3 regions of the Actinoallomurus oryzae genome follow, and region 2 is predicted to be linked to each of the others. Evidence: predicted binding sites of a transcription regulator. Region 2 holds the regulator's gene; each other region holds the start of a gene.
What was found. The regulator LexA, encoded in region 2, represses DNA repair genes until DNA is damaged. The targets are predictions, from matches to a motif close to TCGAACANNTGTTCGA.
Positions count from the first base shown of each region.

Region 1: a site for LexA is predicted at 1,988-2,003, ahead of uvrA (excinuclease ABC subunit UvrA). Genes of this name have one in related genera too.
Region 3: a site for LexA is predicted at 2,189-2,204, ahead of recA (recombinase RecA). Genes of this name have one in related genera too.

Region 1 covers NZ_BAABHF010000064.1:23,424-26,699, reverse strand. Annotated here, with positions in the region: gene uvrA (excinuclease ABC subunit UvrA) at 1-1,873, opposite strand, end outside; gene ABEA10_RS47460 (MBL fold metallo-hydrolase) at 2,028-2,846, opposite strand; gene ABEA10_RS47455 (MBL fold metallo-hydrolase) at 2,949-3,276, shown strand, end outside.
Region 2 covers NZ_BAABHF010000035.1:92,318-95,593, reverse strand. Annotated here, with positions in the region: gene leuS (leucine--tRNA ligase) at 1-1,136, shown strand, start outside; gene lexA (transcriptional repressor LexA) at 1,296-1,994, opposite strand; gene ABEA10_RS29010 (LysM peptidoglycan-binding domain-containing protein) at 2,251-2,583, shown strand; gene ABEA10_RS29005 (hypothetical protein) at 2,762-2,932, opposite strand; gene nrdR (transcriptional regulator NrdR) at 2,853-3,272, shown strand.
Region 3 covers NZ_BAABHF010000017.1:248,524-251,799, forward strand. Annotated here, with positions in the region: gene recA (recombinase RecA) at 936-2,063, opposite strand; gene ABEA10_RS14040 (ATP-grasp domain-containing protein) at 2,262-3,122, shown strand; gene ABEA10_RS14045 (hypothetical protein) at 3,239-3,276, shown strand, end outside.

The DNA of each region.
Region 1 (3,276 bases), on a different contig from region 2:
CGCGCGCGCCCTTGACGACCAGCTCGCGGCCCCGCTGCCGCTTGCGCCGGGTGGCCGGCACCGGGATCTCGTTGCGGCCGGACAGGTAGGCGCCGGTCATCGAGCTCTCGGAGGACAGCAGCTCCTCGACCGTGCCGGACACGACGACCTGGCCGCCGTGCTCGCCCGCGCCCGGGCCGATGTCGACGACCCAGTCGGCGGCCTTGATGGTGTCCTCGTCGTGCTCCACGACGATGAGCGTGTTGCCGATGTCGCGCAGCCGGATCAGGGTCTCCAGCAGGCGGTGGTTGTCGCGCTGGTGCAGCCCGATGGAGGGCTCGTCCAGGACGTACAGCACGCCGACGAGGCCCGAGCCGATCTGGGTGGCGAGCCGGATGCGCTGCGCCTCGCCGCCGGCGAGCGTGGCCGACGCGCGGTCGAGGGTGAGGTAGTCGAGGCCGACGTCGAGCAGGAAGCCCAGCCGGGCGTTGATCTCTTTGAGGACCCGCTCGGCGATGTGCTTCTCGCGGTCGCTGAGCTCCATCGCCAGCAGGAACTTGGCGCACTCGCCGATCGGCATCGCGGCCACGTCGGCGATGGACCGGTCGTTGACCGTGACGCTCAGCACGACCGGCTTGAGGCGGCGGCCCTCGCACGACGGGCACGGGATCTCCCGCATGTAGCCCTCGAACCGCTCGCGGCTCGAGTCGCTCTCGGCCTCGGAGTGGCGGCGCTGGACGTAGGGGATCACGCCCTCGTAGGTCGTGTAGTAGGAGCGCCGCCGGCCGTAGCGGTTGCGGTAGCTCACGTGGACCTGCGTGTCGTGGCCCTTGAGGATGGCCTTGCGCGCGGAGGCCGGGAGGCGCTCCCACGGCGTGTCCAGGTCGAAGCCCATCGCCTCGCCCAGCGCGGTGAGCAGCCGGAGGAAGTAGTCGCTCACGTGCCCGCCGGACCACGGGGAGATCGCGCCCTCGCCGAGGGTCTTCTCCACGTCGGGCACGATCAGCTCGGGGTCGACCTCCATGCGGGTGCCCAGGCCGGTGCAGTCGGGGCAGGCGCCGTACGGGGAGTTGAACGAGAAGGACCGGGGCTCGAGCTCGTCGAAGGACAGGTCGTCGTAGGGGCAGTAGAGGTGCTCGGAGTACATCCGCTCGCGTTGCTCGTCGTCCTCGGGCAGGTCGACGAAGTCGAGGATGATCGTGCCGCCGGTCAGCCCGAGCGCGGTCTCCACCGAGTCGGCCAGGCGCCGCCGCGAGCTCTCCTTGACGCTGAGCCGGTCGACGATCACCTCGATGTCGTGCTTCTCGTACTTCTTGAGCTTCGGCGCCTCGTCCAGGCGCACGGTCGCGCCGTCGACCCGGGCACGGGAGAAGCCCTTGGTCTGCATGTCGCGGAAGAGCTCGGCGTACTCGCCCTTGCGCCCGCGCACGACCGGCGCGAGCACCTGGAAGCGCGTGCCCTCCTCGAACTCCATCAGCCGGTCGACGATCTGCTGCGGCGTCTGCTTGGTGATCGTGCGGCCGCAGGCGGGGCAGTGCGGGTGCCCGATGCGGGCCCACAGCAGGCGCAGGTAGTCGTAGACCTCGGTGATGGTGCCCACGGTGGACCGGGGGTTCTTCGAGGTGGACTTCTGGTCGATCGACACCGCCGGCGACAGGCCCTCGATGAAGTCGACGTCCGGTTTGTCCATCTGGCCGAGGAACTGCCGCGCGTACGCCGACAGAGACTCGACATAACGTCGCTGGCCCTCGGCGAAGATCGTGTCGAACGCGAGGCTCGACTTGCCGGATCCGGACAGCCCGGTGAAGACGATCAGCGCGTCGCGCGGCAGATCCAGCGAGACGTCCTTCAAATTGTGTTCACGTGCTCCGCGCACGATGAGGCGGTCGGCCACGGCGTATTCGCAATCCCCTTGAGAGCCTGGTCGAGACAGGTCAGCTTCAGGCTAACGAGTGGGTGCGACGGTTTCTTCCAGACGACCTCATCCACCCCGCTCGTCGCAGCTGAACCGTACACGTGTTCGAATGAAGGTCGCCACCGGAACACACCTACTCGGGGCCGTCGTCGAGCGCGTGCTCCAGGTAGCGCTCCGCCGACCGGCGTACGGCCTCGACGCCGTCGGCGTGGACGATCCGCCGCCACCACGCGCCGTACACCCGCTCGAAGGGGTAGGGCTCCAGCAGCCGCAGCGCGCGCCGGATGACGCGGGGGCGCTCGGGAATGTGGTTGGGGTAGCTGTACATGAAGCTGACGTAGCGCCGGTCCTGGACGACGGTGAGGATGTCGCCGGACATCAGCGCGCCGCGTCCCTCCTCGCCGTCGCGCCAGTGCAGCACCTGGCCGCCCGCGAAGTGCACCCCGGCGTTGACCAGCGTGAGCCCGTCGCCGAGTGAGTGCGTCTCCCCCGGCCAGAAGACCACCGAGTCGTCGGGCCGGGCCACCCACTCGCGGTCGGCCTCGTGGATGTAGACCGGCGCGTCGAAGGCGTGCGCCCACTCGATCATCGAGCCGTAGAAGTGGGGATGGCTGATCGCGATGGCCGAGATACCGCCCAGCTCGCGCACCCGGGCGACCATGTCGTCGTCGATGTAGGTGATCATGTCCCACAGGACGTTGCCCGACGGCGTGCGGACCAGCAGGGCACGCTGACCGATCGCGGTCGGCGGCGCGGCGCCGACACCGACGATCCCCGGCCCCTCCTCCTCGATCCTCCCCCGGTGCCCGGCCTCGCGCAGCTCGGCGAGGGTCGTCCACTGCTGGCCGTCCCAGCCGACGTACTGACGTTCGTCCTCGCAGATCGGGCAGTCGGCGCGCGGCGCGCCGTACTGGGCCCCACAGGTGCGGCAGATGGGCAGATCGTCTCGCATACGGGCAGCGTAACCGCGGACGTCCGAGCGACGCAGGTCTCGGGGAACCTCGCCGTGACAGGATGGAAGGTCCCGGAAAGCCGTGCCCGATCGGAGGACAGCGTGACCTACACAGGCGACGTCGAGGTCGGTGGCGCCCCCGACGTACGAGAGCTCCCCGCCTTGACGATCACCAAGCTGGCCGTCGGACCGTACGAGAACAACGCCTATCTGCTGCGCTGCACGGCGACGGGCGAACAGGTCCTCATCGACGCCGCGGCCGAGCCCGACCGGTTGTTCGAGATCATCGGCGACGGGCCGCTCTCCCGCGTCGTCACCACGCACCGCCACCAGGACCACTGGAACGCCCTGACCGCCGTGATCGACGCGACCCACGCGCGGCTGGTCGCCCACCCCGACGACGCCGAGGCCCTGCCGCTGCCGGTCACCG
Region 2 (3,276 bases):
CGTGCGGCGAGGTCCCGGTCCCCGACGAGCAGCTGCCCGTACGCCTGCCGGACAACCTGCGCGGCGCGGACCTGGCGCCGCGCGGCGTCTCGCCGCTGGCGGCCGCCACCGACTGGGTCAACGTCGCGTGCCCCAAGTGCGGCGGCGCGGCCAAGCGCGACACCGACACGATGGACACCTTCGTCGACTCCTCGTGGTACTTCCTGCGCTACTGCTCGCCGGACTACACCGAGGGCCCGTTCGACGTCGAGAAGGCCCGCCGGTGGATGCCGGTCGACCAGTACACCGGTGGGGTCGAGCACGCGATCCTGCACCTGCTGTACAGCCGGTTCTTCACCAAGGTGCTGTACGACATGGGCATGCTGGACTGCGTCGAGCCGTTCACCCGGCTGGTCAACCAGGGCCAGGTGATCCTCAACGGCTCCGCGATGTCCAAGACGACCGGCAACCTGGTCGACCTGGGCGAGCAGATCGCCGAGTACGGCGTCGACGCGGTGCGCCTGACGATGATCTTCTCCGGGCCGCCGGAGGACGACATCGACTGGGCCGACGTGTCGCCGTCCGGTGCGGTGAAGTTCCTGGCCCGCGCGCACCGGGTGGCCGCCGACGTCGCTTCGGCGCCCGGCGCCGACCCGGCCTCGGGCGACGTCGAGCTGCGCAAGGTCACCCACCGCACGATCGATGAGGTCACCCGGCTGGTCGAGGCGCACCGCTACAACGTCGCGGTGGCCCGCATGATGGAGCTGACCTCGGCCTCGCGGAGGGCGATCGACTCCGGCGTGGGCCCGGCCGATCCCGCCGTACGCGAGGCGGCCGAGACGCTGGCGGTGATGCTGTCGCTGGTGGCGCCCTACACCGCCGAGGAGATGTGGGAGCGCCTGGGCCGCGACGGGTCCGTGGCCAAGGCCGGCTGGCCGACGGCGGAGCCGGCCCTGCTGGTCCAGGAGTCGGTGACCTGTGTGGTCCAGGTGGCGGGCAAGGTCCGCGACCGGCTCGAGGTCTCTCCGGAGATCGGCGAGACGGAGCTGGAGCGGCTGGCGCTGGCGTCGGAGAAGATCCAGGCCGCCCTCGGCGACCGCGGCATCCGCAAGGTCGTCGTCCGCGCTCCCAAGATCGTCAACATCGTCCCGGCGTAGTGCCCGTCTCGAGGCCCCGTCGCCTGCCGGCGGGGCCCTCGAGACCGGCCCCGGACGCACGCCGTAGCGGGGTGAATGCCCGCAAAGACGACATCAAAATGCGGTGAGGGCACCCCATGGCGGGGCGCCCTCACCGTGCACAGTCCGGAGACGCGTCGATCACATCTTGCGCAGCACCGCGACGACCCGGCCGAGGATCGTCGCGTCATCGCCCGGAATCGGGTCGTACGCCGGGTTGTGCGGCATCAGCCACACCTTGCCGTCGCGGCGCTTCAGCGTCTTGACCGTCGCCTCGCCGTCGATCATGGCGGCGACGATGTCGCCGTTCTCGGCCACCGGCTGCTGGCGGACGACCACCCAGTCGCCGTCGGCGATCGCGGCCTCGATCATCGAGTCACCGGTGACGTTGAGCAGGAAGTGCGTGCCCTCGCCCACGAGTTGCTTGGGCAGCGCGAAGACGTCCTCCACGGCCTCTTCGGCCAGGATCGGGCCACCGGCGGCGATACGGCCCACGAGAGGCACGTACGCGGGCGCGGGACGGGTCGCCGTCTCCTGCCCCGAGGCCGTCTCGTACGACTCCGGCTCGCTCCGTACGGCGGCCGAGCCGGGCATGCGGACCACGACGGCGCGCGGGCGGTTGGGGTCGCGCAGCAGGAAGCCCTTGCGCTGCAGCGCGCGCAGCTGGTGCGACACGCTGGAGGTGCTCGTCAGCCCGACCGACTCGCCGATCTCGCGCATCGACGGAGGGTAACCGCGGCGCTGGACGGAGTCGCGGATCACCTCCAGAACCTTGCGCTGGCGTGCCGTCAGCCCCGACTCGTCGCGCGGGCCGTCGGGCATTTCCCGAACCTTGCTCATCTATGTCTCCGCTGGATGACTGTGCTCCGGTGACGCGCTGTCGCCGGTATTTCGTTCCTGTACACGGACGTTAGCGCCTTCGCGCTAAATGATCAAACACCTGTTCGAAGATGTCCTGGAAATTCGTCGGCTCTCGCGGTACAACTCGTACTGATGTTCGATCGAAATCTCTTTCGACTCGGCGAGGGGAGATCGACATGAGCGAGCGAATCGACGAACACGTGTGCCGGGTCTCCCCTTCGATGAAGGAGGAGGCGTGAACTCATCTGCTCGGCCTCGTCCCGCCGCGCCCGTGCGGCTCACCCGGCGCGGCCGGGTCGTCGTGGTCTGTGCCGTGGCCCTGGTGCTCCTCGCCGGCTTCTGGATGGGGGCGCGGCACGGCGCCCGCGCCACGTCCGGCAGGGAGAGAGGGCCGGCGGTCGCCCGTGAGTCGGTGGTCGTGGGGCCGCACGACACGCTGTGGGGCATCGCCGTACGCGCCCGGCCGGAGGTCGACCCCCGCGTCACGGTGCAGCGCATCATCGACCTCAACGCCTTGTCCAGCGCCGTCGTCAATCCGGGCCAGAAGGTCTACATCCCCGCGCGCTGACGGCCTCGCCGCTCGCCGGTTCCCCCACCGGGCGAGGGCGCGACACGCCGACGTCGCCGTGACGTGAGCGGGCTCTTCGTGCTCCTGTTGCCGACGAGGTTGCGGAGGCCTCCGCGGAGCCGTACGGTAGACCACAACATCTAGTAGTTACACGGGTGTAGTTCACCACAGGTTGTGGTTACGCAGTGAAGCCGCTGTAATCGAGACGTAACGCCGGGGGAGGGGGGTCGACCGTGCACTGCCCGTTCTGCCGCAACCCCGACAGCAGGGTGATCGACAGTCGCTCCACCGACGACGGCGCGGCGATCCGGCGGCGCCGGTCGTGCTCCGAGTGCGGTCGTCGTTTCACGACCCAGGAGACCGTACTCCTGATGGTCGCCAAACGCAGCGGAGTCACCGAGCCGTTCTCCCGCGACAAGATCGTCGCCGGGGTGCGCCGGGCCTGCCAGGGGCGCCCGGTGACGGAGGACGCACTGGCTCAGCTCGGACAGCGTGTCGAGGAGGCCGTCCGGGCCACCGGCACCGCCGAGATGCGCTCGCACGACGTGGGGCTGGCCATCCTGGGGCCGCTGCGCGAGCTGGACGAGGTCGCCTATCTACGGTTCGCCTCCGTCTACCGGGGGTTCGAGTCGATCGACGACTTCGAGAAGGAAATCGAGACTCTTCGCGCGGCGGAGCGCGACCGGTAACACC
Region 3 (3,276 bases), on a different contig from region 2:
GTGGCGCCGGTGGCCCAGCCGGACCGGGTGCGTCCGGCCGAAGAACGCGCCCGCTCACCGCCGGCCCAGCCGGGCCCGGTGCCCTCAGGAGAGGACCGCCGCCGCTCACCGGCAGGAGGGGTGGCTCCAGTGGCCCAGCCGGGCGCCGGATCGGCGGGATCCAAGCCGTCAGACCCGGCACCGGTCTCATCGGCGGACATGACACCTCCGAACTCTTCGATCGAACCGGGCACCGAAGGCATGCCGGGCGAAACCCGGCACCGGGAGTTCCAGGGGATCACCCCCCTGGGCAAGTACAAAGGGCCCCGGCGAAGCTGACCGAAGGCCGGCGAGCAGCCCGAGCCTCCGAGCAAAGCCCGGCACCGGGGGTCCCAGAGGGCCGCCCCCCTGGGCAAGTACAAAGAGCCCCGGCCAAGCTGACCGAAGGCCAGCGAATAGCCCGAGCCGCCCGGCGAAGCCCGGCACCAGAAGTCCCAGGGGATCGCCCCTGGGCAAGTACAAAAGGGCCCCGGCGAAGCCGACCGAAGGCCGGCGAGTAGCCCGAGCCTCCGAGCGAAGCCCGGCGCCGGGGTTCCAGAGAGCCACCCCCCTGGGCAAGTACAAAAGGCTCCAGCGAAGCTAACCGAAGGTCAGCGAGCAGCCCAGGCCGCCGGGCGAAGCCCGGCATCGGGGGTTCCAGGGGGTCGCCCCCTGGACAGGCACAAAGGGCTCCGGCGAAGCCGACCGGAGGTCAGCGAGCAGCCCGAGCACCGACCCCGGCATCCGTGTCAGAACTCCTGAGCGGGGGCGACGCCACCGGGGAAGGTGCCCGCGCCGGTGTCGATCCGGTGCGGGATGTGACGCCGCCGCCCGCCAGGAGGCTTTCACGGGCCCGCCTTGCCCGACCCGAGCCATGCCGCCCCTGCGCCCGGCCTCGGCATTTCAGCGCGCCGGGCTCAGGCGTCACCGGGCTTCGGGGTGCTCTTGGAGCCGCGCTTGGCCGGGGCGGTCTTGCCCGCCGCCGCGCCCGCCACGGCCGGGGCCGGAGCCGGGGTCTCCGCCGCAGGTGTCGCGGGGTCGGCGTCGAGCTTCGGGCCCACCCCGAGCTTCTCCTTGATCTTCTTCTCCAGCTCGTTGGCGAGGTCGGGGTTCTCCCGCAGGAAGTTGCGGGCGTTCTCCTTGCCCTGCCCGAGCTGGTCGCTCTCGTAGGTGTACCAGGCGCCGGACTTGCGGACGAAGCCGTGCTCGACGCCCATGTCGATGAGGCCGCCCTCGCGGCTGATGCCCACGCCGTACAGGATGTCGAAGTCGGCGACCTTGAACGGCGGGGCCATCTTGTTCTTCACGACCTTGACGCGGGTGCGGTTACCGACGGCGTCGGTGCCGTCCTTCATCGTCTCGATGCGCCGAATGTCGAGACGGACCGACGCGTAGAACTTCAGCGCCTTGCCGCCCGTCGTCGTCTCGGGTGAGCCGAACATGACGCCGACCTTTTCCCGCAGCTGGTTGAGGAAGATCGCTGTGGTCTTGGTCTGGTTGATGGCGCCGGTGAGCTTGCGGAGCGCCTGCGACATGAGGCGGGCCTGGAGACCGACGTGGCTGTCGCCCATCTCGCCCTCGATCTCGGCGCGGGGCACGAGGGCCGCGACGGAGTCGATGACCACGACGTCGATCGCGCCGGAGCGGATCAGCATGTCGGTGATCTCCAGGGCCTGCTCCCCCGTGTCCGGCTGGGAGACGAGGAGCGCGTCGATGTCGACGCCGATCTTCTTCGCGTACTCCGGGTCGAGCGCGTGCTCGGCGTCGACGAACGCGGCGATGCCGCCGTTCTTCTGCGCACTCGCGACCGCGTGGAGCGCGAGGGTGGTCTTACCGGAGGACTCCGGGCCGTAGATCTCGACGACGCGGCCGCGCGGGAGGCCGCCGATGCCGAGGGCCACGTCGAGGGCGATCGATCCGGTCGGGATCACCTCGACCGGAGGGCGCCCCTCCTGGCCCAGCCGCATGACGGAACCCTTGCCGAACTGCCGCTCGATCTGGGCGAGCGCCGCCTCGAGGGCCTTCTCGCGATCGTTTGCTGCCATGTGAGGTGTCCCTGTGAAAATCGGTGACTGATGTTGACGGGTGCGACGTTACGGGGCCGCACCGACAGTTTTCGAGAGTCCGGGCCACCGTTGTGGATTACGCCGCCCGTTGCGGTCAACTCTAGCCGAACACGTGTTCGATCATGGTCGGACACTCAGAAAGTCCGGTGAACTTGGCTTACGCTGAGGCGCAGGATCATGCCGGTCACCATTCTCATGTGCGCCGACCCGCTCAACCCCCGGCGGGTCGACGAACACTTCGCGCGGGAGGCCGAGTCCGTGCGCGCGCTCGGCGGATCCGTCGCGCTCATCGACCATGACGCCCTCCAGCAGGGCGACGCCGCCATGGCCGCACACCGTGTACCGCGCGACCTCGGCACGGCCTGGTACCGCGGATGGATGCTGACGTCCGTGCAGTACACCGCCCTGGCCTCGGCGCTCGGCGCGCGCGGGGTCACGATGGCGGTGCCGCCGGACGGCTACCAGAAGGCGCACGAGCTGCCGGGCTGGTACGACACGTTCGCCGGCGTCACCCCCGCGAGCGTGTGGCTGCCGGCGCGTCCCGGCACACCTCCGGACAAGGACCGCCTGGCCCGGCTCGTACGCCCGCTCGCCAAGGGCCCGGCGATCGTCAAGGACTACGTGAAGTCGCGCAAGCACGAGTGGGACGACGCCTGCTTCGTGCCCGACGTCACCGACGTCGACCGGCTGCACGCGGTCGTCTCGCGTTTCGTCGAGCTCCAGGGCGACTTCCTGGCCGGCGGCATCGTGGTCCGCGAGTTCGAGACGTACGAGGGCGGCGAGGCGCGCGTCTGGTGGGTCGATGGAGAGCCGGTTCTTGTCGGACCGCATCCGGACACGCCGGAGGTGCGCCCACGCCCACTCACGGACGCGGTCGCGCCCTGCGTACGCTCGCTCGGCTGCCGGTTCATCACCACTGACCTGGCACGACGTGCGGACGGCACCTGGCGGGTGGTGGAGACCGGCGACGGCCAGGTGAGCGACCTTCCCACGGGAACGGAACCGGCCGACCTTTATCTGAGTTTTCCCATTCGTTGAACCGATCCTGCCGATCGACCGTCCCACCTCTACACTTACCGGGCACTAACCCTGGAATCGGAGGGTCGTCGGCAATGCCTTCCAAAGCCGCCGGTCGGCGGATGCGCTCAGGCGCCGTGCAGCTGAGCGCCCTGAGCGTCCTGTCGCTGACCCT